Regions from separate parts of the Shouchella sp. JSM 1781072 genome, predicted to be linked through region 3. Evidence: riboswitches for the same ligand, from Rfam matches in the RefSeq annotation. Region 3 holds a riboswitch; each other region holds the start of a gene.
The links. Region 3 has a riboswitch for S-adenosylmethionine ahead of metE (5-methyltetrahydropteroyltriglutamate--homocysteine S-methyltransferase). Riboswitches for the same ligand answer to the same signal wherever they lie in the genome.
Positions count from the first base shown of each region.

Region 1: linked by a shared signal. The riboswitch ahead of ACE1TH_RS05370 (methionine biosynthesis PLP-dependent protein) and the one ahead of metE (5-methyltetrahydropteroyltriglutamate--homocysteine S-methyltransferase) in region 3 are both predicted to bind S-adenosylmethionine.
Region 2: linked by a shared signal. The riboswitch ahead of ACE1TH_RS08490 (homoserine dehydrogenase) and the one ahead of metE (5-methyltetrahydropteroyltriglutamate--homocysteine S-methyltransferase) in region 3 are both predicted to bind S-adenosylmethionine.
Region 4: linked by a shared signal. The riboswitch ahead of ACE1TH_RS12385 (methionine ABC transporter ATP-binding protein) and the one ahead of metE (5-methyltetrahydropteroyltriglutamate--homocysteine S-methyltransferase) in region 3 are both predicted to bind S-adenosylmethionine.

Region 1 covers NZ_JBHFQE010000001.1:1,003,058-1,010,629, forward strand. Annotated here, with positions in the region: gene ACE1TH_RS05335 (sensor histidine kinase) at 1-422, shown strand, start outside; gene ACE1TH_RS05340 (LolA family protein) at 419-1,051, shown strand; gene ACE1TH_RS05345 (Glu/Leu/Phe/Val family dehydrogenase) at 1,292-2,548, shown strand; gene ACE1TH_RS05350 (YpdA family putative bacillithiol disulfide reductase) at 2,607-3,596, shown strand; gene ACE1TH_RS05355 (asparaginase) at 3,614-4,573, shown strand; gene prsW (glutamic-type intramembrane protease PrsW) at 4,642-5,325, shown strand; gene ACE1TH_RS05365 (hypothetical protein) at 5,340-5,507, shown strand; SAM riboswitch class I at 5,632-5,731, shown strand; gene ACE1TH_RS05370 (methionine biosynthesis PLP-dependent protein) at 5,808-6,920, shown strand; gene ACE1TH_RS05375 (bifunctional homocysteine S-methyltransferase/methylenetetrahydrofolate reductase) at 6,926-7,572, shown strand, end outside.
Region 2 covers NZ_JBHFQE010000001.1:1,583,737-1,591,308, reverse strand. Annotated here, with positions in the region: gene aspS (aspartate--tRNA ligase) at 1-1,583, shown strand, start outside; SAM riboswitch class I at 1,640-1,745, shown strand; gene ACE1TH_RS08490 (homoserine dehydrogenase) at 1,813-3,027, shown strand; gene ACE1TH_RS08485 (hypothetical protein) at 3,022-3,333, opposite strand; RNA gene ssrS (6S RNA) at 3,514-3,693, shown strand; gene ACE1TH_RS08475 (tRNA threonylcarbamoyladenosine dehydratase) at 3,798-4,565, shown strand; gene ACE1TH_RS08470 (RsfA family transcriptional regulator) at 4,884-5,504, opposite strand; gene ACE1TH_RS08465 (replication-associated recombination protein A) at 5,618-6,880, opposite strand; gene cymR (cysteine metabolism transcriptional regulator CymR) at 7,067-7,486, shown strand; gene ACE1TH_RS08455 (cysteine desulfurase family protein) at 7,502-7,572, shown strand, end outside.
Region 3 covers NZ_JBHFQE010000001.1:1,704,367-1,711,938, forward strand. Annotated here, with positions in the region: gene ACE1TH_RS09080 (DUF8052 family protein) at 103-618, shown strand; gene ACE1TH_RS09085 (carbon starvation CstA family protein) at 640-2,265, shown strand; gene metE (5-methyltetrahydropteroyltriglutamate--homocysteine S-methyltransferase) at 2,349-4,625, opposite strand; cobalamin riboswitch at 4,773-4,903, opposite strand; SAM riboswitch class I at 4,955-5,057, opposite strand; gene ACE1TH_RS09095 (SEC-C domain-containing protein) at 5,243-6,250, shown strand; gene ACE1TH_RS09100 (YrvL family regulatory protein) at 6,277-6,705, shown strand; gene ACE1TH_RS09105 (uracil permease) at 6,728-7,572, opposite strand, start outside.
Region 4 covers NZ_JBHFQE010000002.1:551,167-558,738, reverse strand. Annotated here, with positions in the region: gene ACE1TH_RS12410 (DsrE/DsrF/DrsH-like family protein) at 1-347, shown strand, start outside; gene ACE1TH_RS12405 (sulfurtransferase TusA family protein) at 377-943, shown strand; gene ACE1TH_RS12400 (MBL fold metallo-hydrolase) at 960-2,072, shown strand; gene ACE1TH_RS12395 (sulfurtransferase TusA family protein) at 2,095-2,325, shown strand; gene ACE1TH_RS12390 (sulfite exporter TauE/SafE family protein) at 2,364-3,140, shown strand; SAM riboswitch class I at 3,262-3,364, shown strand; gene ACE1TH_RS12385 (methionine ABC transporter ATP-binding protein) at 3,505-4,542, shown strand; gene ACE1TH_RS12380 (methionine ABC transporter permease) at 4,523-5,203, shown strand; gene ACE1TH_RS12375 (MetQ/NlpA family ABC transporter substrate-binding protein) at 5,226-6,095, shown strand; gene ACE1TH_RS12370 (M20 family metallopeptidase) at 6,114-7,319, shown strand; gene ACE1TH_RS12365 (DNA ligase D) at 7,348-7,572, opposite strand, start outside.

The sequences.
Region 1 (7,572 bases), 700 kb from region 3:
CGCATGTAGAACTTCTCGTCGACGTCGATCGACTGATTCAAGTCGTTGATAATCTAGTCGTGAATGCGGTTCGCTATACGCCGAAGAATGGTGCGATTACTCTTGTTGCTACGGATGATTCGCATGTGCTGGGCAAATACGGCGTGAAGCGAATGGCTGGTTATTTTTATTTCCTAGTTGTAGACACAGGCGCAGGCATTTCAAAAGAAGAACAAGCGCATGTATTTGATTCCTTTTATCAAGTCGAAAAAGCGAGGAATCAATCAAACGAAACAGGTGTAGGTTTAGGTTTAGCGATTTGTCGAGAATTAGTTCAAAAGCACGGCGGTTTAATGGGCGTTCATTCTGTCTTAGGAAAAGGGAGTGCTTTTTTCTTTTCACTTCCAATCGTCAATACCGAACAAAATGAGGGGATTACGTGAAAACTTGTTTGATGGTCTTCAGTGCTGCAGCGATCTTATTACTAGGAGGCTGTATGCTTCCTTCAAAGGATGCGCAGACACTTTTAGAAGATGCGTTTAATACAGATAGCGAGTTTATTCCGTTCGAACTAATATTAGAAGATAGTCAAGGATGGAGAACACATATTTTTGCAGCGAGTGAAACCACGCAGCGCATTGACTATTATAGAAAAGATTCGTTACGCTATACAGAACTATATGATGGGCATCGTATCTATGAAATTGATTACGAAACGAATGAAGTGATGCAGTTTGAACGCGACGGCAACATTTCAACAGGGCGTAATTATCTAGTGAATGAGATTGACTTTCTTGCAGCCACTCATGAAATTAAATATGTCGCAAGTAAAAAGAACAAATGGCTTAATCGAAAAGTTTTTCATATTGAGTTTTATCAACACGATCAGCTAGATTACGAACTTTGGGTCGATAAACACTCACTTGTTGTATTAAAACAAATTTCCCATATGAATGGTGAAACGTGGGAAATGGAAGCTACTTATTTTAAAATGAAGCCTGAATTTCCTGAAGAACTATTCGACCTTAACGACCATAATTATACAGTCGTTCAACTTGAAATGGGTAAATGACTAATCGTAAAAACAATTTTCTCGTAAGAAGAGTTGATTCGTGAAGCGGCTTTTGTTTAGAAATAATTTTTAAAAAGACGATTGGAATGGCGTGAATGTGGAATACATAGAAGGAGTAAGGCGCTAAAAGACAATGTATTAAAGGGAAATGATAAAAATAAGGGTGGCATTCCCTGTCATGTTTCATTATCATAAGAAGTGTTCAACGAAAAAAGGATAATTCCGTGAGGTGACATAAAAATGGACGAAAGCGCGAATCGAACGAATGATGTTCTAGCGTCAACTCAATCCATTATACATACTGCATTAAGTAAATTAGGCTACCCGGAAGAAATGTACGAATTATTAAAGGAACCAATGCGAATGATGACGGTTCGAATTCCTGTAAGAATGGATGATGGATCAACGAAAATCTTTACTGGCTATCGTGCACAACATAATGATTCTGTAGGACCGACTAAAGGTGGCGTGCGGTTTCATCCAGATGTGACAGAAAAGGAAGTTAAGGCGCTGTCGATCTGGATGAGTCTTAAAGCGGGGATTGTGAATCTTCCATATGGCGGTGGAAAAGGGGGCATTATTTGCGACCCTCGAACAATGTCATTCCGCGAAGTCGAGCGACTAAGTCGCGGATATGTTCGCGCAATTAGTCAAATTGTCGGACCGACGAAAGATATTCCTGCGCCAGATGTGTTTACCAATTCACAAATAATGGCGTGGATGCTTGATGAGTATAGTCGCATTCGTGAATTTGACTCTCCAGGATTTATTACAGGAAAACCACTCGTCTTAGGCGGTTCCCATGGCAGAGAATCCGCTACCGCAAAAGGAGTCACCATTTGTGTGAATGAGGCAGCGAAAAGACAAGGCGTCGATATGGATGGCGCGAAAGTGATCATTCAAGGGTTCGGAAACGCTGGAAGTTTCTTGGCGAAATTTATGTCCGACGCAGGCGCAACAGTTGTAGGTATTGCAGATGCGTACGGTGCGTTATACGATGAAGAGGGACTTGATATTGACTATTTATTAGATCGACGTGATAGTTTTGGAACGGTAACAAAACTTTTTAAAGACACCATAACAAATGAAGAGTTGTTGGAAATGGATTGCGATATTTTAGTGCCAGCAGCAATTGAAAATCAAATTACCGCCCGTAATGCAGGGAACATTAAAGCATCAATCGTGGTTGAAGCGGCAAATGGACCGACAACACTAGAAGCGACAAAGATTTTGTCTGAACGAGGAATTCTGCTCGTACCGGATGTATTGGCGAGTGCGGGAGGCGTAACCGTTTCGTATTTTGAGTGGGTCCAAAATAATCAAGGGTTTTACTGGTCTGCGGATGAAGTGGAAGGCAAGCTACAATCTGTACTCGTAGAAGCATTTGACCATATCTATCAATTAGCTAAGCGTCGGAAAGTGGACATGCGTCTAGCTGCTTATATGGTTGGTGTTCGTAGAATGGCAGAAGCTTCTCGTTTTCGAGGCTGGGTCTAACTTGATATACGATTGAAGAAAACCCTTGTGTATAGCGTTATGCACAAGGGTTTTGCTGATGAATAAGGATGAAGAAGAGGATGATCAACAGATGTATGATGTAATCATAATTGGTGGAGGGCCGTGCGGATTATCTGCCGCAATTGAGTGTGATGAGAAAGGGTTATCGACACTTGTAATCGAAAAAGAAAATATTGTAAATGCAATCTATCGCTACCCAACACACCAAACGTTTTTTAGCACGAGTGAACGGCTAGAAATTGGTGGTGTACCGTTTATAACGGAAGAGCGAAAACCGAAACGAAATCAAGCGCTTGTCTATTATCGAATGGTGACAGAGCGCAAGCAAATAAATGTACATGCCTATGAACAAGTTCAAGCCGTGCATAAGCAGACTGATAGCACATTCCAAGTGCAAACATCAAAACGTACGTACCAGGCGCGAAATGTGGTGGTTGCAACAGGTTATTATGATTCGCCGAACCTGATGAATATTCCTGGTGAAACAAACAGCCATGTCATGCATTACTTCAAAGAAGCGCACCCGTACTTCAATCATCATGTAGTAGTGATCGGCGGTAAAAACTCAGCTGTTGATGCTGCCATTGAGCTCGAAAAAGCAGGCGCACATGTTACCATGCTGTATCGAGGTTCCGATTATTCTGCTAGCGTGAAGCCATGGATTTTACCTGAACTCGTTTCTTTAGTGAAAAACGAGCGCATTAGCCTTGCTTTTAACGCGCATATTAATCAAATTACGGAAGAAGCGGTTCACTATACAGTAAATGGAGAAGAGGCAGAAGCGAAAGCTGATTTTGTTTTTGCTATGACAGGCTATCATCCTGATCATACTTTTTTACGAAACATGGGTGTCGAAGTAGACGATGTGTCTGGTCGGCCAACCTTTAATCCAGCAACAATGGAGACAAATGTTGCGAATGTCTATATTGCCGGTGTCATAGCAGCGGGTAACCATGCAAACGAAATTTTCATTGAAAATGGCAGAGAACACGGAAAAAACATTGCAGAAACGATAAACCAAAAGTAGAAAATGGAGGAAAAACATTGAGGCACGTCGTACTTTTAACTACAGGTGGAACGATTGCAAGTACCACAGGTGATAACGGAAAATTAGTTGCTGGCGAATTAACAGGGGAAGAATTAGCTAATTTATGTGGGTTACCAACGGATATTAATGTAACGGTGCGCTCCGTTTTGCAGAAACCAAGCGTCCACTTGACGCCGGAAGATTGGGCTACCCTAGCTTATGAAGTGAAAAAAGCTTTTCAAGCAAATGATGTAAACGGGGTTGTTGTTACCCACGGTACAGATACATTGGAGGAAACGGCCTATTATTTAGATTTAACAAATGTAGATGAAAGACCAGTCGTTGTAACAGGTTCACAACGGGGGCCAGAGGAAACAGGCAGTGACGCATTTATGAACTTAAGGCACGCGATATATGCGGCATGTGAACCAGATTTACAAGGTACAGGGTGTGTGGTTGTATTCAATGAACGGATCTTTTCCGCACGTTATGTAAAAAAAGAACATGCGTCCAACATTCAAGGCTTTAATGCTTTTGGATTTGGTTATTTAGGGATTATTGACAATGATGTTATTTTTACGTATCAAAAGCCAATCCGACGGGAAATGTATATGGTAAAGGAACCCACATTTCTTGAGATCGGAATTGCAAAAATTTATTTAGGGATGTCTGAACAAACGCTACGTGCCATGCTGGATACTGTGGATGGGCTTGTTATTGAAGCCGTTGGTCGAGGTCAAGTGCCGCCACAGTTAGTTGCCCCTATTAAAGAGGCGTTGCAAAAGAAGAAGCCTATTATCTTAACAACGTCATCTGAAGAGGGGAAAGTGTATCCGACATATGATTATAAAGGAAGTGCACACCACTTAGAACAACTTGGCGTCATTTTAGGGTCTGATTACGATAGTAAAAAAGCAAGAATTAAAGCGCTCGTTTTAACGGCAGCTCACCAGGATCTTGCCGTTGGGTTTTCATAAGCGGTGAAACTTGAGTCTCATTAATGTGAGGCGTATACTGGATTATGTAGCGGACGTCCTTTTAGAGAGTGGGTCGACAAGCGTTGATTTCTTTTATTCTTGCGGCTCTGGCTCCGGCCATGGCATTGTTCTCTTATGTGTATTTACGCGATTCCTTTAGTCGAGGTGCCATGTTTTTAGTCCTAAGAATCTTTATTATTGGCGCCTTGCTCGTCTTACCAATTTCAGTCATTCAATTTGCTTTCACAGAAGAAGCCATCTTAGCTCATTCGTTTTTAAAAGCTTTTTTGCTTTACGGATTGATAGAAGAGGGTTTAAAATGGCTGATGTTGTTCATATTTGCTTATCAACATGGTCAACTCAAGCAACCAATTGATGGAATCGTTTTTGGCGTAGCGTTATCTCTTGGTTTTGCTTCCGTTGAAAATAGTTTATATATGATTGCATATGGGTTTGATCACGTACTTCCGAGAACGTTATTACCGACAACGGCTCATGCTGTTTACGGAATAATTATGGGTTACTACGTGGGAAGAGCCAAATACCATCCTTCAAAAAAACAACTATTTCTTTTTTTAGCGGCTGTACTACCAATGATTTTGCACGGAAGTTACGACTACATTCTAATGGATTTTGGACATTATTTCTTATATTTAATGATTCCATTTATGATTGCGCTGTGGCTATTAGCAATATGGAAAATAAAAAAGGCGAACAAACTAGATGAAGATGAAAAGAGCAATCTGAACTAAAGGAGGAGGATAGCGTGACAACAGCGAATCGTTATCGAATTGTCATTCGTTGCCCTTTATGTGGAGAGAAATACATTTTACGTGGAAAACGAAATGAAAACGGAGAGTATGAAACAGGCTTTAAACAGTGTGTATGTGGAAATGAAGATCAACTAATTATTGAAGCGTCACCTGAAGCATGAACGTGCGAAAAACGTACAGCTATGTAAGACAAGCTGTGCGTTTTTTTATGCATTTTCAATGCTACGGGTTGCAGAATCATTTGTTTTGCGTTAAAGTTGTGACAATAGCAAATAAACTTAATAGATCTTATCAAGAGAGACGGAGGGACATGGCCCGACGAAGTCTCAGCAACCAGCTTTAATTGGCAAGGTGCTAAATCCAGCAGAAATCTGCAAGATAAGAGAATCGTTCGCAACCTTTCTTCTTACATCTTGAAGAAAGGTTTTTTATGATTGTACCGTTTTTAAGGGGGATAAAAAATGACAACACATGATGAATCAATCCTAGCGCAAATTGGAAATCGTCGAAATGATGCAACTGGCGCTGTTAATGCACCGGTGTATTTCTCTACTGCGTATCGTCACGCAGGAATTCAAGAATCTACAGGGTACGATTATGCTCGTACTGGAAATCCAACTCGAGAAGTGCTCGAACAAGCCATTGCAAATTTAGAACATGGAAACCAAGGGTTTGCAACAAGTTCTGGCATGTCAGCCATTCAACTCGTGTTTTCACTTTTTGGGCAAGGCGATCATATTTTATGTTCAGATGATTTGTACGGTGGTACCTACAGATTGTTTGAAGGTGGATGGACAAAGTGGGGGCTGCGCTTTGACTATGTAGATATGGCTGATTTACATGCCGTTGAACGTAAATTAAAAGCCGAGACAAAGGCGATTTTTGTGGAAACACCTACAAATCCATTAATGAAAGAAGCCTCCATACAGGAGCTAGCGACTCTTGCCAAAAAAGCAAATGTACTCCTTATCGTCGACAATACGTTTTTAACACCGTTGTTACAAAAGCCATTAGTGGATGGAGCAGATATCGTCATCCATTCAGCGACAAAATATTTAGGTGGCCACAATGACGTTGTCGCTGGGCTGGTTGTTGCAAAATCAGCGGAATTGAGTGAACAATTAGGCTACTTTCACAATGGAGCAGGTTTCATTCTCGGTGCATTTGATTCCTGGTTATTAATGAGGGGCATGAAAACATTAGCGCTGCGAATGAAACAACATGAAATCAATGCAAAACAAATCGTTTCGATGTTAGAGGAAGAGCCTCTCGTGCGTGACGTTTTATATCCGGGAAAAGGTGGCATGTTGTCATTTCGTGTGACTGATGAATCCTACATAAATCCCATACTCAAAGCACTTCAACTAATTTCTTTTGCAGAAAGCTTAGGAGGAGTGGAAAGTTTAATGACGTATCCGGCTACGCAAACCCACGCTGATATTCCGGAAGAACTTCGGATTGAAAAGGGCATCGATCAGACGTTGTTACGGCTTTCGGTCGGAATTGAACATAGCGAAGATTTAATCGCTGATCTAAAACAAGCATTTGAACAAGCAACGAATCAAGGGAGGTGAGGTCCATGAACTTGAGAGAGGCTGTAACGTCTTCTGTTATTGTCGCTGATGGCGCAATGGGAACGGTTTTATATGAGGCGGGCTATGACTTATGTTTTGAAGAATTAAATCTTTCTAAACCAACCGAAGTGATTTCGATTCATCAAGCGTATTTACATGCTGGAGCAACTGTTATTCAAACGAATACGTATGCAGCAAACGGCCATAAATTAGCACGTTATGGACTACAAGAAGACATGGAGGCCATAAATGAAGCAGCGGTTGAGCTTGCCAAACAAGCGGTGAATACAAGTGAGAAGAAGCAGGCGTTTGTCGTTGGAACAGTCGGTGGGATTCAAGGGTTTCAATATGAACAAATCGATCGAAATGAATGCGTCCAATCGTTAAATCAGCAAGTAGATGTGCTGTTAAAAGCGGGTGTGGATGGCTTATTGTTTGAAACGTTTTATGATTTTTTTGAAATAAAAGAATTGGTTGTCGCGACACGCAAAAAAACAGATTTGCCGATCATCGCAAACGTATCGCTTGGTGACATTAGTGTGTTAAAAGGAGGCATTCCTCTTAGTCAAGGTTTAACAGAACTGTATGAAGCAGGAGCGGATGTTACAGGGTTAAATTGCCGCATGGGACCTTATCATATGCTTCGATCCAT
Region 2 (7,572 bases), 120 kb from region 3:
ACCGTGTACGAAATGAATATATGATTTCTGTTAAAGGAATTGTTGTTGAACGTGATGAAAAAGCGGTTAATAAGAAAATTACAACAGGCGAAATTGAAATTCATGTTCATTCATTCGAGCTGTTAAATGCTTCAAAACCACTTCCGTTTCAAATTGAAGCAAATACGGATGCTTCTGAAGATGTTCGCTTGAAATATCGTTACTTAGACTTGCGTCGTCCTGACATGCAAGAAGCATTTAAATTAAGACATAAAGTAACGAAAACCGTTCGTGACTTTCTTGATGAAGATGGATTTTTAGAAATTGAAACACCGATGTTAACAAAAAGTACACCTGAAGGAGCAAGGGACTACTTAGTGCCAAGCCGTGTGCATCATGGTGAATTTTATGCCCTTCCGCAATCACCGCAAATTTTTAAACAATTGCTGATGGTATCTGGTTTTGAAAAATATTTTCAGATTGTGCGATGTTTTAGAGATGAAGATTTACGAGCAGACCGCCAGCCTGAGTTTACACAAATTGATATTGAAGCAAGTTTTCTTGAAACAGAAGATATTCTTGGTATGACGGAAACTCTAATGAAGAAGTTGATGCTTGAAACCCACGGTCTTGAATTTGAAGGGTCCTTTGAGCGGATGACATATGAAGATGCGATGAATCGCTATGGCTCTGATAAACCTGACACCCGTTTTGGAATGGAACTTGTTGATTTGACAACGGTTTTAGCAGATACGGAGTTTAAAGTATTTAGACAGGCAATTGATTCAAACGGGATTGTAAAAGGAATCAACCTTAGTGGAGGTGCAAATAAACTTTCTCGTAAAGAGATTGATGCACTTACCGATTTTGTTAAGCCATATGGTGCAAAAGGTTTAGCGTGGCTAAAGGTTGAAGAAGAAGGGTTAAAAGGACCAATTGCAAAATTCTTCAATCCTGAACAAACAGAAGCGTTGCTTGAAAGCATGCAAGCAAAACCAGGTGACTTGTTGTTCTTTGGTGCAGATAAGAAACAAATTGTCTTTGATTCATTAGGTGCACTACGTTTAAAATTCGGAAAAGATTTCGATCTAATTGATACAAGTAAATTCAATTTCCTTTGGGTTGTTGACTTTCCACTCGTTGAGTACGATGAGCAGGCAAGACGTTATGTAGCCCTACACCACCCATTCACACGTCCGAAAAAAGAAGATGAACATCTACTTGAATCGAATCCTGATGATGTGCGAGCAGAAGCTTATGACCTCGTCTTGAACGGCTATGAGCTTGGTGGCGGCTCTCAACGGATTTATGAGCGTGAGCTACAAGAAAAAATGTTCCAGACGCTTGGATTTACAAAAGAACAAGCGAATGAAGAGTTTGGCTTTTTGCTTGAAGCATTTGAATATGGTACACCTCCACATGGTGGAATTGCGCTAGGCTTAGACAGGATTGTCATGTTACTAGCACAAAAAACAAATTTACGAGAAGTCATTGCCTTTCCGAAAACGGCAAGTGCTAGTGATTTAATGACACATGCACCAGGTGCAGTCAGTGTGGAACAGTTAATTGATTTAAACCTGTCTGTTCTCGGGAAGCGTGGTTGACAGAAGAAACGCATCCCTCTATAATTACGGATACGATCAAATGAAAAAAACATACTATCTTATCGAGAGTGGCGGAGGGACTGACCCGATGAAGCCCGGCAACCAACCTATTTAAGGTCAAGGTGCTACATTCAGCAGAACGATGGTTCTGAGAGATAAGCAAAGGCAAAAAGCCCCTTTTCTTATCCAAGAATAGGGGCTTCTTTCAATAGACGAGAGGGTGACAGAGATGAAAATTGGCCTAATTGGATACGGAACGGTTGGAAGTGGTGTTTATGAACGGTTAATTCGTTCAAGAGAACAGATTGAAACCATTATCGGAGGAAAATTCGAAATCATTCGTATTTTAGTCAAAGATGTGAAGAAACATGAGGACGTTCACCGAAATCTTCTTACATCATCATGGGAGTCTTTTTTTGAACAGGAGCGATACGATCTTGTATTTGAAGCAATAAACGGAACAGATCTTCCGAAAGCATTTACGGAATCATTATTAAAGCAAGGCACCTCTGTTATTTCGGCTAACAAAAAGCTTGTAGCGCTACATGGAGAAGAGCTTGAGCAACTTGCTTATGATCACGGTGCTTACTACGGTTGGGATGCGGCAGTATGTGGGGCGATCCCTATCGTGAATGTTTTCAAAAGTGTGTTACTTACAACGAATATCCAGTCGATTGCAGGTATCCTCAACGGGACAAGTAATTATATTCTCACAAAAATGGGCGAAGGAAGAACCTATGAAGATGCGTTGGAACAAGCTCAATCATTAGGTTATGCAGAAGAGGATCCTACTTCTGATGTTGAAGGGTGGGATGCTGTTTATAAGCTCTGTTTATTGGCAAGACAATGTTATGATCAATGGATTTCGCCAAATGAGATTGAACGTGTTGGCATTAGTCATATTGATCAATGGCACATTCAAGCCGCAAAAGCGCTACGCTTATCCTTTAAATTAATTGCGAAATTAGAAGTAGATTCAACGTCCCTAAAAGGGTTCGTCAAGCCTGTTTTAATTGATCAAGAACATTCTTTAGCACCAATTCGTGGCGTTTTAAATGCTGTTACTCTTGAAGGGAAAGATATGGAGCGACTTATTTTTGCTGGCCCCGGTGCCGGAAAAGAAACAACAGCAAACAGCGTCGTAGAAGATTTTATTTTTCATGAACAACAGCGAGACGTATTGCCTCGTTTTACGTATCGTTTAACGAAAATCGAGGAAGGCATATCGGAAAAATTAACAGCGCAAGAAGTATGGTTTTGTAAAAATGAACAGCTTGGTGAAGTGGAACCTTATTTAGAGAAAACAAAAGTGTGGAAGGAAAAAGACATAGAAGGAGGAAAAGTGTTTATTGTGACTCCGCTTTCATCAGTAACGCCATTCTTTACATTCCCACTGCTGACAGAAGTAGACCAAGAACTTACAACAGTGGAAAGCAAATTATAAATGGTATTTCGTTTCAGGAACGAGTTTTTTGAATTCTTTAATAAAAGTCTCTGGAGACGTTTTAATTTTGTACGTCGTTACGCCTTTACTAGTGTGTAAGTATAAAAATCCTAATGAATGTGGCGTATCGCTCGGAAATCGATACGAGATATCAAAGACACTATCAAGTGGAAAGTGATCCGTACTTGTTTCAATGCGATCGCTATACAAAGCTAATTCGAAGGAACTTTCAACGACTCTTTTTTCTAGTATAGCAATTTCCTGCGTTACTTCAATGCATCGCTGTATTACAATGGCGCTCATCATCGTTGCCTCCTTTTAAAGAGAATGTACCATATTTTTCGTGAAAACTCGATTAATATGCAAGGTTTGCGTGTAAAAAATGTTGGGTATTTAAAAGACAAACAACAAGTATATGCCTTAAGTCGCAATTTTTTGAAAAATGATTGCCTATTAATGAAAAACCTGATATGATAACGGTAATCACATATCCTGATCTGTTCGTAAGGGCTTTATTCTTTGAGCCAACACTTTAAAAAAGGGAGCTTGCTGTTGCTGTTTTGCTTACATGCCTCGGTAGCTGAGGACTTAAAATAAATGGTACAAAGCACCCACCTGCCTGGCAGGTTCAAAGCATCGACTTCCTACGGCAAGATCGGGATGACACGAAGCATTTTCTGAAAAGGAAATGCTTTTTGTAGTGTGCTTTTAGAAGAGAGTATGATATGATCACATCAGCAAAATGCAATGGATAAAGGAGTTTGATGAACGTGTTACACCAGTTTTCAAGAAATGAACTGGCCATTGGTCATGACGGATTAGATCGATTAAAAGGAAGTACAGTTGCAGTACTAGGTATTGGTGGGGTAGGCTCATTCTCAGCAGAAGCACTTGCCCGCTCGGGAGTCGGTAAAATCGTCCTTGTTGATAAAGATGACGTTGATATTACAAATGTAAATAGGCAAATCCACGCGTTGCTATCAACCGTTGGCCAGCCTAAAGTCGATTTAATGGCGGAGAGAATAAAAGACATTAATCCAGAATGCGAAGTGGTTGCGCTTAAAATGTTTTATACAGAAGAGACATATGAAGATTTCTTTTCTCATAAATTAGATTTTGTGATTGACGCAAGTGATACAATTTCATATAAAATCCACTTAATTAAAGAGTGTCGAAATAGAAATATTCCGTTAATCTCAAGTATGGGTGTTGCAAATAAACTAGATCCAACCCGTCTTCGTATTGAAGATATCTCTAAAACAAGCTACGATCCAATTGCAAAAGTGATTCGGACTCGATTAAGAAAAGATGGAATTCATAAAGGTGTTACGGTTGTCTTTTCTGATGAAAAACCGATTCAAATTCGTGAGGATATTCGTCAAGAAATCGTTCCAGAAAGTGCGGAACAAGGGAAAATTCGTAAAGCAAAGCTTCCACCATCTTCGAATGCGTTTGTTCCATCTGTGTCTGGTTTAATTATGGCTGGACATGTGATTACAAAACTGCTGGATGGGATTGAAATCAATCGCCAAGACTAAGCCTATTTGCGTAACGTTAAAGCTGGCTTAGTTCTACTAGGAAATATATTGCATGGAATTAAGGTGTATGTAAATCTTATTTTTCTCCCATGTCATATTTGTTATCGCTGATGGCGACTCCAGCGTGAAAAGTGACAGTCCGAAAAATTCAATTGAACGTTCCCATTTTTGGAGAAAAGATGACCCCTTTTAGACATGTCTAATCAAATGATAAAAGCAGTGCATCGTGATTTTTATACAGAAGTGTGGACTTGACTGGAAATAATAGTAGGTGAACAAAAAAACGGATCTCGGAGGTTTCCGAATCCGTTTTTTGTGTTAATCAATTTTTTCAAGGTTTCCGTTTGATTCCATTCGAAACATAGGGTGTTCTTCAGCATCTTCTTCTAAAATCGCCATTCTTCGTGCGCGATTCATAATGGAAATGAGGGATTGATAGTCTTCTTCAATCATACTATGTTCCTGTTTATTACGGGAAAGTTGCTTTTCCATCTCTGCTATTTGAGCTTTTGCAAGCTGAAGTTGTTGACGTAACGCCGCATTTTCTTCTTTTAATGCAGAAGAAGCGTTGGAGTCAAATTTTTTTAATTGGGAAATAATCGCTTCAATCGATGGTTCAGCTTCTTCATCTTCGTCAACGTATGAAAAAACAGGTTCAACTTTAGATTGAACAGGCTTTTGATAGCTTGGAAAAAATTGAGTCGATACCATTCGTTTGCGCATTTTCCGCTCACGTTTTGCTTCTTCAATTGTACGTAAATGTTTTTGGCGTACGACTGCATTCCACCGAAAGCCGCATGCTGCTGATGTTCGATTTAGAGCATCTCCTACTTCATCGAATGCTTTTAATTGAGTGCTGCCTTCTTTTATATGATTAAGCACGGTATCGGCTAATAAAACGTCATCTTCATGCGACCATGCATCTTGTCTCACTTTCATCTTTTCAACTCCTGCCTAATGTCTTTGCTATTACTTTAGCCATGCAGGGCTTTTTTTATACTAGGCTAGTAATAAACAAGAGAGAAAAAGATTCTAGCAGATTCAACAGACGGTTATTTACGCTTATCGTAAAGAGAAGCAAGGGCATTTTCAAATTTGTTGTCACGATTTGGTTCATAATAAGAATGAGCTTTAAAAGCATCAGGTAAATATTGTTGCTTCACCCATCCACCTTCATAATCATGCGGATACTTATATTCTGTACCGCGACCAAGGTTTTTGGCACCTTGATAATGAGCGTCTTTTAGATGTAATGGAATGGTGGCATTGCCTCCTTCACGAATAGCAGCCAGAGCCGCGTCGATTCCTTTATACGCACTGTTGCTTTTAGGTGAAAGGGCGAGTTCGACTACTGCATTTGCCAGCGGGATTCTTGCTTCAGGTAAGCCGATGCGTTCCGCAGCCTCAATAGCAGTTAGCGTTCTGGAGCCTGCTTGCGGGTTGGCAAGTCCGATATCTTCATAAGCAATGACTAGAAGTCTCCGGTTGATGCTTATTAAGTCCCCAGCTTCAAGTAAACGTGCAAGGTAGTGAAGACTAGCGTGAACGTCGCTGCCTCGGATTGATTTTTGAAACGCCGATAAAACATCGTAATGCCCGTCTCCATCTTTATCATGTTGAATACTTTTTTTCTGGATGCTCTGTTCTGCAGTTTCAAGTTTTATATGACGAATTCCTTTTTCGTCTTTAGCGGTAGATAGAACCGCAAGTTCGAGGGCGTTTAAGCCTGAACGAACATCTCCTCCACATGCAAGTGACAAGTGTGCAATCGCTTTTGAATCAATCTCGATCTCTTCTTCACCTAACCCATTTTCTTTATCTTCTAACGCACGGTAAAGGGCTTGTTCAATTTCAGCTGGTGCAAGTTGCTCCAATTCAAAAATATGACAGCGACTACGAATGGCAGGATTAATGGAGTGATACGGGTTTGCCGTCGTTGCACCAATTAAAAGAATCAGTCCACTTTCTAAATGAGGGAGTAAGAAGTCTTGTTTGGCTTTATCGAGGCGATGAACTTCGTCAAGAATTAAGATAAGTGAACCGTACATTTTTGCTTCAGCAACAACGGTTTCCATATCTTTCTTATTATGAACTGTAGCGTTAAGAATGCGATAATGTTGTCCACTCGATCCAGCAATTGCGCTAGCAATGGACGTTTTTCCAGTTCCGGGAGGACCATATAAGACCATGGAAGACAATTGATCCGCTTCAACCATCCGTCTAAGTAGCTTTCCTTGACCAAGTAAACGCTCTTGACCGATTACTTCATCAATGGATGTTGGCCTCATTCGAAAAGCTAGTGGTTTTTTTTTCATACATAACCTCCTGAATGATGTTTGTCTTTTCATAGTGTAGCGTATGTGTGATTTCCAGAGCAAATAGGAAAGGACTTGTCCTATTAATCAAATAGGAAATCATGCTATAATAACGAAGGAAGACGTAGATATGAACGGTTAAAAAATAGGAACGAGATAGGATACGAATTAAAGGAGCTATTCATTATGAAAATATCGACAAAAGGGCGTTATGGACTAACAATTATGATGGCACTCGCAAAAAAAGAAGGCGAAGGTCCGACTTCGTTAAAGTCCATTGCGCAGGAATATAATCTTTCTGAACATTATTTAGAGCAACTCATTGCGCCACTTCGGAATGCGACGCTTGTTAAAAGTGTCCGCGGTGCTTATGGTGGGTATAAATTAGCCAAGCAGCCAGAAGAAATCACAGCTGGCGATATAATTCGTGTTTTAGAGGGACCAATTAGTCCAGTAGAAGTGTTAGATGATGAAGAACCTGCAAAGCGTGATCTTTGGATAAAAATTAGAGACGCTGTAAAGGGTGTTTTGGATACAACGACATTAGCGGATTTAGCGAATTTTAAAGAAGAAGGCGAACAGGACTATTACATGTTCTACATTTAAGAAAAGGTGAAGGAAATGAACGAACATTATTTTGACCATGCAGCGACATCATCAGTTCATCCCCACGTGCTTGATGCGATGATTCC
Region 3 (7,572 bases):
TGACGTGAATTATTCAGCATTAAATTAACAGAAAGTATTGAACTTTTAATAGATCGTCCTTATAATAAGAATCATTCACTTATAATCAAGTTTTAGTAGGAGGTGTTAATTACGAAGGCGGAACGGTTTATAAATCAACTAGAAAATACGCTAAAACATCAATTTGACGTTTATGCAAATGACAAGCTAGAAAACCTTCCACTGCGGTTTAGCGCTCATTATTACCGAAGAGACGATCGGTATATGTTTACAAAAAACGTAACCGTATGGAGTGTTGAAAACAATCAACACATTTTTTTATATGAAGCAAACGAAGGTACCATCGAAGAATTCGAACAATTCAAACAAGAATTAGATTGTTATATCCACCAACATAAAAGCGACCGTACGAGTCATATGTCTTCCATTTATATTGGCATCTTCTTGTTGAAAACAACGCCAAGTATGACGTTAGAGAAAAAAGCAAAGAGAACGAGAAAAGTTTCGTTTATTCAATGGGGAAAATCAGGCTGGTATGAACGTTATCTTGGCGTCCTCTCCATACCTGAACAGAGATTAATTATAAACAAGAAAGGCAATCCGTTTATTCAGCCATTTATTGAGGCAATATCGGAATAATGAGAAGGCGAGGGTAACAATATGAATTTTGTCACGCTTATGTTAATTTGTGGTGCTATCTTAATAGTCGCTTATTTTACATACGGAAAATATTTAGAAAAACGATTAAAAATAGACAGTAGTCGTAAAACACCTGCGCATATGTTATACGACGGGAAAGAATACATCCCAACTAAAACTCCTGTATTAATCGGTCACCATTTTACCACGATTGCTGGGGGAGGGCCTATTACTGGTCCAATTGCCGCGATCGTGTTTGGTTGGTTACCTGCTGTAATCTGGATTATGATTGGAAGTATTTTCGTTGGTGGAACTCATGATTATGCATCGCTCCAAGCGTCTGTTCGTCATAAAGCAAAATCAATCGGGGAAGTCATTAAAGAATACATGGGACGACGAGGACAACTCATGTTTCTCTCTTTCGCCATCGCGACACTGATTTTAATTGTGGGCGTGTTTGTCATATTAGTTGCCAATACCTTTGTTTCATTTCCAGGTGCTGCAACGGCTTCATTACTCTTTATCGCGGTTGCTATGGTGTTTGGTGTGCTTGTTAACCAGGTAAGAATGAATCTCATAACAGCAACGATTCTTGGGACGATTGCCATGGTTGGAGCCATTTGGGTGGGTCTTACCTTCCCACTTGAATTAAGCGCAACAGCATGGTCTTTTATTTTAATTATCTATGCGTATTTCGCATCTGTTTTACCTGTTTGGCTCTTGCTTCAGCCACGTGATTATTTGAATTCTTACATGCTATATTTCTTAATTGGTGGTGCTTTTTTAGGACTATTAATCGCTAGACCGACGATTCAAATGCCTGCATTTACTGGGTTTTATAACGACCAACTTGGATTTTTATTTCCAATTTTATTTATTACCATTGCTTGCGGGGCCATCTCGGGCTTCCACTCCCTCGTTTCTTCTGGGACGACTTCTAAACAATTGGACAATGAGAAAAATGGACGCTTTGTTACGTATGGTTCGATGCTTTTAGAGGCGTTCGTGGCTATTATTGCCATTGGTTCGGTTGCTTACTTAACGATGGGGGAATTCTCAGCGCTTATGGCTCAATACAATGATCCAATTAGTGTGTTTTCTTTAGGAATTGGTGAGTTTATGAGCACATGGGGCTTGCCTGTTCAAGCTGGTATTACGTTTACTGCACTAGCAGCGTCCGCATTTCTAATGACCACACTTGACTCTGCTACACGGCTAATGCGGTACACGGTTTCTGAATTAGGCGATAGCATCAATGTTAAACTTTTATCGAATAAGCATTTTGCGACAATTACTGGTTTAATCGGGGCAACCGCCCTTGCATTATCTGGAACATGGCAAACGGTTTGGCCGTTATTCGGAGCCGCAAACCAGATGCTTGGAGCTTTAGCTCTTTTAGCTGTCACGATGTGGCTTGTTAAAACAAAGTCAAAAGCCTTGTTCGTCATCATTCCCATGATTTTCATGTTTATCGTTACAACGAGCGCTCTTCTCGTTATGCTTTACTCGAACTTCATGGCGCAAAACTACTTGCTTTCTGTGATCTGTTTTATCCTTTTCGTAATGTGTGTGTTTCTCGGAATTGAAGGGGCAAGAAGCGCTGGTAAGAAAGATAAGCCAACTGATTCAACAAACTTAAATGCATAAAAAAGATGTACGCTTGCGATCAAGAAGACCTCGAGCGTACATCTCACGCTTATCATTAAATTGATAAGCTTTTTCTTTGTGCGTTACTGAACGAGTTGAGACCGTTTCGCTTTCGCTGCTTTCACCATCGCTTTAAGTGCTTCCACGGTTTCAGCTTCTTTTCTTGTTTTTAAGCCACAGTCTGGATTAACCCAGAAAATGCGTTGATCAAGAACTTGCAGGGCGCGATTAATACTTGTTTCCATTTCTTCTTCTGTTGGTACACGTGGACTATGAATATCATAGACCCCTAGCCCAATCCCTTTGCTATACGTATAGTCTTCAAACGCTGTAATGAGCTCTCCATGACTTCGTGACATCTCGATTGAAATAACGTCTGCATCAAGTCCGTCTATCGCTTGAATAATATCTTGAAAGTCGGAGTAGCACATATGCGTATGAATTTGCGTTTGCGGCTCAACCGATTTTACAGAGAGCTGAAATGCTTTAACAGATTGATTTAAATAGGCTTTCCACTTCTCTCTCTTTAAAGGTAACCCTTCTCTTAATGCAGGTTCATCTACTTGAATGACCGTAATTCCTGCTCTCTCTAAAGCGAGCACTTCTTTTTCCAATGCAAGGGCAATTTGATTCACCACATCTTCTGCTTGTAGGTCAGTCCGTGGAAACGACCAGTTGTAAATCGTGACAGGACCTGTTAACATCCCTTTGACCGGTTTCGATGTTTTCGATTGTGCGACTAATGTTTCTTTGACAGTCATATCGTTTTGGAAAAAGACGTCCCCGAATATAACAGGCGGTTTCACGCATCTTGAACCGTATGATTGAACCCATCCATTTGATGTAAATTCAAAACCACCTAGCTTCTCGCCAAAAAATTCGACCATATCGGTACGCTCAAACTCTCCGTGCACAAGGACATCTAAACCAATCTCTTCTTGAATCTCAATCCAACGCTCAATTTCAGCATTAATAAAGGACTCATAGGCTTCATTCGTAATTTCCCCTTTTCGCCATTGCAACCTCGTTTTTCGAACGTCTGCTGATTGCGGAAAACTACCAATTGTTGTAGTCGGTAATGGCGGGAGTTGAAAGACTTCTTGTTGAAGTTCCATACGTTTATCCGCAGGAACCGCTCTTTTAGAATCTTCCGTTTTGCTGAGATCTAAAGCGGTACGGACTTCTTGGTTTGTGCGACTTGCCGATTGGTTTAACGTATCAATCGCCCGCTTTCCAACTTGTAGCTGTTTCACGTCTTGCTGCTGATTTAAGACTGCTTTAAGTTCATTCAACTCTGCTAATTTTTCTTCAGCAAATGATAAGGCAGCTTTTAAATCTTCAGGCAGCTTTTGTTCATGTTTTAGTGACACTGGCACATGAAGCAAACTACAAGAAGGTTGAAGAATTAATTGTTCTTGCCCAACTATTTTTGAAAGTTCTTCTACCATGGCGTGTGTCTTCGTTAAGTCTGTACGCCAGATGTTTCGACCATCAATTAGCCCAACTGCTAATGTTTTTTCTTTCGGGAATCCATGTTGCTTTAGTTTTTGTAAACTATCACTATAAACAAAATCTAATCCTATACCAGCAACAGGTAGCTTCGTCAAACGACTAAAATCATCAACTCCTTCAAAGTAGGTTTGTAGTAGAAGGTTCGCTTTTGGTGCTGACTCTGAGAACCATGTATAGACTTCTTCAGTAATCGACCATTCTTCCTCACTCATATCCCCAACTAAAATAGGCTCATCTACTTGAATCCACGCTACCCCAGCCTCTGCCAGCTGATTTAAAACGGTTGTATATAAAGGCAATAAGCTTCGAACATGATCAACAAATGAACGACTGCCGTATTGTTTTGATAGCTTAACAAATGTTACAGGGCCCAAGATTACTGGCTTTCCGGTTACCCCTAGTTCTTGCTTCGCTTCTTCAATTAAATCTAACCAGCGATTGTTTACGAGCTCCGGCTCTCTACCATCAAGTTCAGGTACGATATAGTGATAATTTGTGTCGAACCATTTTGTCATTTCAGCAGCAACCGCATGCTCACTGCCTCTAGCAATCGCAAAATACGTATCTAAATCAACGCTTCCACCTTCATAGTCAAAGCGATCAGGTACTAAGCCAAATGCTGTTGCTGTATCAAGTACCTGGTCATAGTGAGAAAAATCGCCGACAGGTATATAGTCAAGCCCTGCATCCTTTTGTTTTTGTAAATGATTCAAACGTAACTCTTTCTGTTTTTTTACGTAGTCGTCTTGCGCTAGTTTTTGATTCCAATAGGCTTCTAAATTTTTTTTCCACTCACGTTGCTCCCCAATTCTTGGAAAACCTAAGCTTGAACTTCTAACTCCACTCATTTTTTCTGCCTCCTCAAATAGTTGTACTCACCATAAAAAAATCCCTTTCAAGAGAAAGGGATAGGAAATATACCAAAAGATCACTAGCGAAAAAATGACAACTAGTTTAAAAGGCATGATTTCCACTCTTCTCTAGATCCGCGTAGAGCTAAGCAGAACGATTCGGCAGGCAATCTGACTTCGCACATACGTGCGTCACAGTGGCGGGACCGTCTTGGATTTTCACCAAGTTCCCCTATTAAGTAGTTGGACACTACACCGTTTCGTTTCACATATGAAATTAAAAAACCCTTTTCAATGAAAAGGGTTTATGCGATCGTATCGCATCCCCCTTATCTGCCAAAGTTCCCTTTGCTGGAATTAGCACCTTTTCCAATCGGAAAGGTTGCTGAAGCTTCGTCGGGCCAGTCCCTCCACTTCTCAATATAAAGAGTGTTTTCTTATGTATGAGTATTCAATTAATTTAGCATAAAGACTGAAAACTGTCAAAACATAATTCATACAAAAGATCCATTTTCATTTACTTAACGACTCAACAACAAAATTAACGGCTGTAAACCCTGCTTTTATGGCGCAAATCTGTTAAACTAAGAAAGTTGACGTAAGGAGGAACATCTATGATAAAGAGAAACGATCCTTGTCTATGTGGCAGTGGGAAAAAATATAAAAAATGTTGCATGCAAAAAGCAGAATCAAAAGCAATTGTCTCTCAAGAGCTTCATCAGTTAGAAACGGAAATGCTTTATACTGCATTTACCCGCTACCAAAAGGAATTAACAAACTGGGTGCAAAGTTACCACCATGTTTACCCAGACGTTGAAGAAAGTGTTACCGAGACCCTTTCAAGTATGCTGCTTGTATGGCTTATTTTCCACAAGCCTATTGAAGCAGACGGGCAAACCATATACGATACATTTCTTGAAAGCAAGTTAAGAAAAATTAAACGTCCACAAACAGCTACTATTATAGAAAGCTGGAAAGGAACAAAACCTGCTGTTCTTGAAGTAGTATCCGTAAATGAAGATCAATGTGAAAGCCTCCATTTATTCACGAATGAACGCTTAACTCACATCATTCCTGACGAACATAAAGACACAGTCGAGCCTGGCTCAACAATTATTGGTTTTCCGGCCAATGGGGAACATGCTATGAGCTTTGTCGGCCCAGTCATTAGCCATGTGCCTGCTAAAACAACGGACATTAAAAACAAAATTGATGCATTCCGTTCAGCTTCTGAAGGAGACAGCTTTACCTCTAAATGGCCCCAGCTTCTTTCGTCGTTACTTGCGGAGAATACGCCTGTCGTGAAAGTTGCCGACGATTTTGAATGGTCATCTGAACAAGTAAAAGAAACGGCCGATATTCTTTTAAGTGGCTTGAAAAAAGACCAACATCCACCGGAAATTGAACAACTCGCTTTAGAAAAATGGCATGCGTTTACTTCAGCTAAAAAAGTAAATATTCGTAAGCCTGAAGCATTTGCAGCTGCAATGGAATATGCGCTACAAGAATTTGCACCGCTTTCCGTTACACAAAAAGCATTAGCTGAAAAATATAACGTTAGTGCGTCAACCATTTCGAGTCGTTCGATTGAAATTACGAACGAATTGCGTCTAGCAGAATAATCTTTGAACAAAAGAAGGTCTGATTTATGCGGAAACCATCCCTTCAAACAGTGATAGGAATTGCTTTGCTCCTAATTGTTGTACTCGGATTTATATTTGTCCTGTACTATTTTGGCATGATTAGTCTGTTTTACCTTTTGGGAATAGAATATCGGTCGCTTTGGTCTTTAGCCTGGTTCGTCATTCTATTTCTTGTAAGTGGTGTAATCATCGAAATGATAACGAAGAGCCTCATTTATACCGTTGTGCCTAAGGTAAAACGCTATTCGCTACAAAAAGTATGCGAAATTACAATCCAGTTTGTGTTTATTTTTCCGCTTATTCATTTCCTTGAACGATTGTTTACATCGATAACGATTCCCGTTGTTACACAAGCGGCACTGGCATTTCTTATTGTTACGATTGAAACACTCATAGAAAATAAAGATTATACAAAACGAAATAAACCCATTTGAGTATCCTCAAATGGGTTTTTCGTTACGCAACGTTTTCTATTTTTTGATCGACCTCTACAGTTACCTTCTTTGATTCTCGATATCCAATGTAAACAAAGAAAAGACCGATTAACAGATAGCCGATTGTATAATCAAACGCAGCATTTACTGCTAACGAAGGGGCGTGCATAAAACCAAAGAAGGAGAGAAGCGCACCAATCGCTGAAAAGATCCCTGCTTTATAGAAGTCTTTGTCAATTAAAAAGACGGTGATAGCGCCTAAAATAATCGCTGTAAACATGGCACCTTGTCCAAGTGGGACAATTCCTTCAGAAATGCCTGCGACAACATCAGGTGCTTGATTGTTAAAGCGTGTCATCATATAGTTCGCAATATAAGGAAGCATCGCTAAAGCAATGGCTGGATAGTAACGCTTTGCATTGTTTGCAAACGTACTTCCGATCATTGACATCCCTACAAAGACTAGAATTGGGGCAACCGCAGCCATTGGAATTAATGCCGAAAAGGCACCAATCAAACCAGTAATGGAAGCAAGGGCGAAAACCCCAGCATTTAAAAGACTATAGCCACGACCAGCACCTAGCTGTTTGGCTCCCACAGTTGCAATATAAACCGTTGTCGGGAACATGCCGCCAAAACAAGCACCAAGCATAGCACCTATTCCATCTACTGCTTGACACTCTCGAACATCATAAGAATCCCCAGCAGCTGACATCGCATCCACATTATTCATTGTTTCAATCGCATTATAAATCGTAATCGGAATTAAAATCCCTAATAACCCGATCAGTGCACCAAAGAGATACGTCATCCCTTCAAAAGCGGCAAGGGTTGGTAAAAATGGATAAAAGCCGACGTTGCTTAACG
Region 4 (7,572 bases), on a different contig from region 3:
TAAATGCGCTACGTAAAGATGAGCCGATTAAAGCGAATAAAAGTTTTATGGAGAAAATGTTTGGCAAAATGATGCCACGAGGATCGGAGAAGATGGGGTTATCAAAGATGCAGTTTGCTGGTATTGGTCCGAAGTTGATCAAAAACGTTATGAAAAAGCATAATGCGATGCCCTTGGCTGATTTAATTGATCTAGCAGAAGAGCAAGACATCAACTTAGTTGCATGTACGATGACAATGGATTTACTAGGATTAAAAAAAGAAGAATTACGAGAAAGTAGTCAATATGCTGGGGTTGCTGCTTATTTAGCAGACGCTGAAGATGGAAACGTTAATCTATTCATCTAAAAATGGATGTAATCAAGGGAGTGTTTGTAATGGAAGAAATGAAATATGACTTACTCGTCGATGCAAAAGGGTTGGCCTGCCCAATGCCCATTGTACGGACAAAAAAAGCGATGAAAGACATCAAGCCAGGAAGTGTAGTTCAAATCCAAGCAACTGATAAAGGCTCGACAGCTGATTTAAAAGCATGGGCACAAAAAGCTGGGCATAGCTATATTGGCACCGTTGAAGATGGAGACATCCTTAAACATTATTTGCGTGTAGCTGGAGATCATGAAGAGGAAGGACTTTCTTTTCCTCATGTTGTGAACAATGAAGGCTTACAAACAGCCATTCAGAATAACGAACCTATGACCATTCTTGATGTTCGTGAAAAGAATGAATATGAGGAGTTTCATATTCCAGGCGCGCAATCAATGCCATTAGGAGAATTAGAAAAGAGAATACAAGAGGTCGACAAAGAAAAAACCATCTATGTCGTTTGTCGTACCGGCAATCGAAGCGAATTAGCGGCACACACGTTATTGAAGAATGGCTATAAGCATGTAGTCAATGTGATTCCTGGTATGAGCCAATGGAAAACCGAGGGAGGAAATTAAGGTGAGTTTAACAGCGATGACGACAAAAGAATTAGCAAATAAAGTCATTCAGCAAGAACCATTGTTTATTCTAGACGTTCGAAATGAAGATGCATTTGAGGATTGGAAAGTGGAAGGTATACAATTTGACTATTTGAATGTTCCTTATTTTGATCTATTAGATGGGGTAGAAGGAATTTTACCGAAACTCCCGTCTGATCAACCGATACTAGTCGTATGTGCGAAAGAAAATTCATCGATTATGGTTGGAGAAATGTTAGTGGATGAAGGGTTGTCTGTTTCTTATTTATCAGGTGGCATGAAGGCTTGGAGTGAGCATTTAGAGCCAATCAAAATCGCTGACCTCATCAGTGGGGGCGAGTTATACCAATTTGTTAGGCTTGGAAAAGGCTGTCTTTCTTATATGCTGATTTCGGGTAGTGAAGCTGTTGTTATCGATTCAGCGCGGATGACAGATGCTTACTTAACTCTTGCTAGCGAAAAAAGAGCATCCATTACCCATGTTTTAGACACGCACCTACATGCGGATCATATTTCTGGAGGGCGGACGATTGCGGAACAAACGAATGCAAAGTACTGGCTTCCGCCAAAAGATGCAGAAGGGGTAACGTTTCATTACGAGCCAATTGAAGATGGTTCTCACATTCAAGTCGGGTCAACAAGAATTGACATCCAGGCATTGTATACGCCAGGTCATACGATCGGTTCAACGTCCTTTATGATTGACGATGCATATTTACTAACAGGGGATATTTTGTTTATTGATTCCATTGGGAGACCAGATTTAGCAGGGAAAGCAGATGATTGGGTAGCAGATTTGAGAAACTCTCTCTATTCCAAATACAAAGACTTATCGTCAGAGCTAATTGTACTACCTGCTCATTTTATGAATGTGGATGAATTAAACAAAGATGGCAGTGTCGGAGAAAAGTTGGGCGTCTTATTTGAGAAAAACCATGGTTTAAATGTGAAGGATAAAACGACATTTCGCTCCATGGTGACGGACAACCTGCCGCCACAACCGAATGCTTATCAAGAAATCCGCGAAACCAATTTAGGTTTAAAAGAACCAAATGAAGAAGAACAACGGGAAATGGAAGTTGGACCAAACCGTTGTGCCGTTCGATAAACAAAAAAAGGAGACTACTACGATGAATGTAAACAAGGTATTAGACGCTAAAGGATTGGCATGCCCAATGCCAATTGTTAAAACGAAAAAAGAAATGAAGACACTAAACGTAGGGGATATTTTAGAGGTGCAAGCAACCGACCAAGGAGCATTAAAGGATTTCGAAGCATGGGCAAGGTCAACAGGTCACGAATTGCTTAAGTCAAAAGAAGAAGATGGAGTTCTCACCTTTCATATAAAAAAGGGCGAGTAAGAGAAGGGAAAGGAATCCCTCTCGGTTAGGAGACATTTATGGACATTTTGTTCATCATCACGATTTTCATCATTGGCTTTTTTGGTTCATTTGTTTCGGGAATGGTTGGGGTTGGTGGCTCAATTATAAAATACCCAATGCTCCTCTTTATACCACCAATGTTTGGCTTCGCGGCTTTTACGGCACATGAAGTATCAGGCATTAGTGCCATACAAGTCTTCTTCGCTACCATAGCAGGTGTGTGGGCTTATCGAGGTACAGGGTATTTACATCGCACACTGATTGTCTATATGGGGAGCAGCATTCTAGTCGGAAGTTTTATTGGAGCGTTTGCATCAAACTTCTTCACAGAAAGCTCGGTGAACATTGTTTATGCTGTTCTTGCGACGGTTGCGGTCGTTTTGATGTTTCTGCCTAAGAAACAAATTTCTGAACAACCCGCCAATCAAATTTCCTTCAATCGAGGGCTTGCGGCTAGTTTATCGTTTATTGTAGGAATTGCTTCTGGAATTGTTGGAGCAGCGGGATCATTTTTACTCGTACCGATTATGTTAACCGTTTTAAAGTTACCTACACGAGTAACGATTGCGACCTCTCTTGCGGTCACATTCATCTCCTCAATCGGCTCAACAGTTGGAAAAGTGGCGACCGACCAAATATTATATGGTCCTGCGCTTGTTATGATTATTGCGAGTTTAATTGCTTCACCTATTGGTGCGAAATTTGGTCAAAACATGAATACGAAAGTCCTGCAATGGTTGCTAGCGCTGCTTATTCTAGGGTCTGCGATTCAAATATGGTGGACACTCTTTTAATTGCTAAGTAATTAAAGAAATTGCTTTATGATGAAACGCTTTCGTGAAAAATTATTAAAAAAACTCTTGCATTTTGAAAATAAAATCTGCTACACTACGTTCAACAACTAATTAAATATTTTTCTTATTAAGAGGAGCGGAGGGACTGGCCCGATGACGCTTCAGCAACCCCACTATGGTGGAAGGTGCTAATGCCTGCAGGAAAACTTCCTGGATGATAAGAGCGTGGATAATTCATTGACTTTTCGCCCCTCTTTCATTTTTGGAAGAGGGGCTTTTTACATTTTAAAAAGGAAAGACGAAAATATTAGGGAGCGTTTTATCAAAAAATCTGATTAAACAAATATGGATAGGAGGAAATGGTGTGATTGAATTCAAAGGTGTCTCAAAAACATTTTCATCTAATGGGCAAGACATCCATGCATTGCGCGAAATTGATTTACAAGTTGAAAAAGGCGATATATATGGAGTCATCGGTTTTAGCGGAGCGGGTAAAAGCACACTTATTCGGACTGTTAACTTAATCGAACGCCCCACAGCAGGTGAAGTGATTGTGAATAAAGAGAATTTGATGCAGCTAAATTCTCGTCAACTTCAAAGAGCAAAGCGAAATATCGGGATGATTTTTCAACACTTTAATCTACTACAGTCAAAAACGGTATTTGAAAATGTTGCGACGCCATTGCGATTAGTAAAGACAAAGAAATCGGCTGTGAATAAGCGTGTAAATGACCTATTAAGCTATGTGGGCTTAGAGGCATTTGCTTCACGTTATCCAGATCAACTTTCAGGTGGACAGAAGCAGCGAGTAGGGATTGCTCGGGCCCTTGCATCGAACCCTGAAATTCTCTTATGTGATGAAGCAACATCGGCGCTTGATCCGGAAACAACGAGCTCGATTTTGCAGCTTTTAAAGCAAATTAATAAAGAATACAACATTACTATTTTGATGATTACGCATGAACTCGGTGTTGTTCGTGAGATCTGTAACAAAGTCGCAGTGATGGAGAGTGGAGACATTGTTGAGACTGAGAAGGTTGAAACAATTCTTTCACAGCCGGTACATGAGACAACGAAGAAATTTGTTCGATCGATTATACCTGATGACCTTCCACAAAAAGTGAAGCAACATCTCGCAAATAAAGGGAGCGATGAGCGGGTTTATCAACTCGATATAACGGACGATACAGATCAATCCACACTGTTAAACGATTTAGTTCACCAAGGTTTACGTGTGTCACTACTTCATGCTTCGATGCACGAAATTCGTGGAACGACGTTTGGATCGATTTATCTAAGTTTAAAAGGAGAAGCTGCTGCTCAGCAATCGGCTGAACGTTATTTCAAATCGGTTTCAATCAAAGTAAAGGAGGTTACGAACTATGCTGGACTGGTTGCCTGAACCGATACGCCCGCAAATTTCAAGTGATATTTTAGTCGACGCAATGTTTGAAACCATTTATATGGTCGCATGGTCATTATTATTTTCAGCGATTCTTGGAGTCGTACTTGGCATTGTTCTTGTCGTGACGAGGCCAGGTCATATTATGGAAAACCGTGTTGTCTACAATGCGATTAATCCGGTTATTAACGTCTTGCGGTCGATTCCATTTATTATTTTGCTTGTTGCTATTATTCCGTTAACGCGTTTGCTTGTTGGCACTTCTTTAGGAACAACAGCTGCGATTGTGCCGCTTGTGTTTTATGCAGGTCCTTATATCGCGCGGTTAATCGAAAACTCTTTGTTAGAAATTGAGCCAGGCATTATAGAAGCGGCTGATTCAATGGGGGCTTCGAAATGGCAAATCGTTTTTAAATTTCTCGTCCCTGAAGCAATGAGTTCGCTTATTCTCAGCATGACAACTGCTACGATCGGACTTGTAGGTGCAACCGCTATGGCTGGTGCAATTGGGGCAGGCGGAATTGGCGATGTTGCGATTGCCTATGGGTATAACCGTTTTGATGATGGGACAATGTTTGTAACTGTAATGATTTTAATTTTGATGGTTCAAGTGATTCAAACAGTTGGAAACATCGCTTCTAAAAAAGTAAGAAGACGATAGAGAGAGAAGGAGAGAATCCATTATGAAAAAAATTCATCAAGCCTTTTTGATAGCAGGTGCCACAACATTTACGTTAGCAGCATGCGGAAACGACACATCGACCCTTGCTGATGTAGGAGACGACTACAGTCCAGAAAACCCTGTTGATGTGAAAGTAGGCATTACTGGTTCTGACTCACCTGAGTGGGATCATGTTGCAAAATTAGCCGAAGAAGAAGGCATTGACGTGGAAATTGTACGATTTAGTGACTACGTTCAGCCAAATCAAGCATTAGCAGACGGTTCGATTGATATAAACGCGTTCCAAACGGTATCTTTCTTTGACAATTTTAGAGAAGAACACGATTTAGATTTAGCCGCTATTGGCTCAACGGTGCTTGCGCCAATGGGGTTGTATTCTGATAAATATGACAATGTCGATGACATCCCAGATGGAGCTGAAATTACGATCGATCGCGAAATTACAAATCAAGCTCGAAACTTAATGTTGCTGGCAGAAGCAGGCTTGCTTGAATTAGAAGATGACTTTGGTGTGACAAGTGGGCTTGATCAAATTAAAGACAATCCGAAAGAATTAACCCTAACAGAAATCGCACCGGCCAATGCGCCTCGTTTAATGCAAGATGTTGATGCTTCGGTTATTAATAATGGATTCGCTGTTGATGCGGGACTTAGTCCGGCAGAGGATGCTATTTTTAGAGAAGACGAAACAGCTACACCGTATATTAATATCATTGCTGCTCAAACAAAAGATCAAGACAATCCTGTGTTGCAACGCCTTGTCGAGCTTTATCAGTCGGAAGACGTGGAGAATGTCATTCTAGAAGAACATAAAGGGGCTCGAATCCCGACAGCTATTTCATTAGATGAGTTAAATAGCTACCCTAGATAATGGTGAGGAGTGATCAAGATGCCAACAGCGATAAAAGAAATTCAAGAAGCGATTCAAGAACACTTTATTCAACATCGTTTAACGTATATTAAAACCAGTCATGCAATTCACGAAAATCCTGAAGTCGGAAATGAAGAAGTGTTTGCTTCTTTAACCTTAACAACGTTATTAAGAGAAGCGGGTTTCACCATTAAAGAAGGCATTGCTGGTCACCCAACCGGTTTTGTTGCTGAAAAGCGGGTAGGCGCTGGGCCAACGATTGCTTTTCTCGCTGAATATGACGCTTTACCGGGATTAGGCCATGCTTGTGGTCATAATATCATTGGAACCACGAGTGTAGCAGCCGGGATTGCGCTAGCAGAACAATTAGAAGAGGTCGGTGGGCGTATTGTCGTGCTTGGAACACCTGCTGAAGAAGGTGGAACGAACGGAAGTGCGAAAGGAAGCTTTGTACGGGAAGGGTATTTAGAAGGCATTGACGCTGCCTTGATCATTCATCCAGCGAACGAAACAAGACCGTCAGGCGCCTCGCTTGCTGTTGATCCTGTTGATTATATTTTTCGTGGTGTTTCCGCGCATGCGTCTGGTTCCCCTGAAAAAGGGGTAAATGCACTTGATGCAGTTATTCAGCTTTTTAACGGCATAAATGCGCTACGTCAGCATGTCACAGACGATGTTCGCATCCATGGAATCATCCCAGATGGCGGAAATGCGCCAAATATCGTGCCAGACTATGCGCGAGCAAGGTTTTACATTCGGGCTGATTCACGCCCGAAAGCAAATGATGTACGTGCGAAAGTAGATGCGATTGCGCAAGGAGCTGCATTAGCAACAGGGGCAGAAGTGGAGATTGCTGAGTTCCAAAATAAAGTTGATAACCTCATCCCAAATGACACGTTAAATGAGGTGTTTACAGAAACATTTACCTCCCTAGGCGAAACGATTATTCCTGGAGAAAGAGATGGCCTTGGTTCAACCGATACGGGCAACATCAGTCAAGTGGTACCAACCATTCATCCATATATTAAAATTGGGTCGAGTGATCTAATTGCACATACTGTACCTTTTCGAGAAGCCGCTGCCTCGAAAAAAGGAGATGAAGCCTTACTAACAGGCGCCAAAGGTCTAGCGCTCATTGGCTATCAGCTCCTTACGAATCCAACCATACTTGAAAAAGCAAAAGATGAACTTGAAGCTCGAAAAAGAGTAGCAGAGTCACGATAGTCATAAAGACGGTCCTAAGGGATCGTCTTTACGTTTGTGCCAGAAGTTTATTAAGCTGATGAAGGACTTGTGTAAATTGTTTACCTTGTTCATCTAAATTGTGACGAAACGTTCGGAACGGGTCACCTTCTGCTTGGAGACGTTTTAAAACGGTTGGCAATGTAAACATTGACGGTTCAAGTTTAGGTGTCACGTCTTCCCAATAAAGCGGAGTGGCGACCCATCCACGGACATGACCACGAGGTGAGTAAGG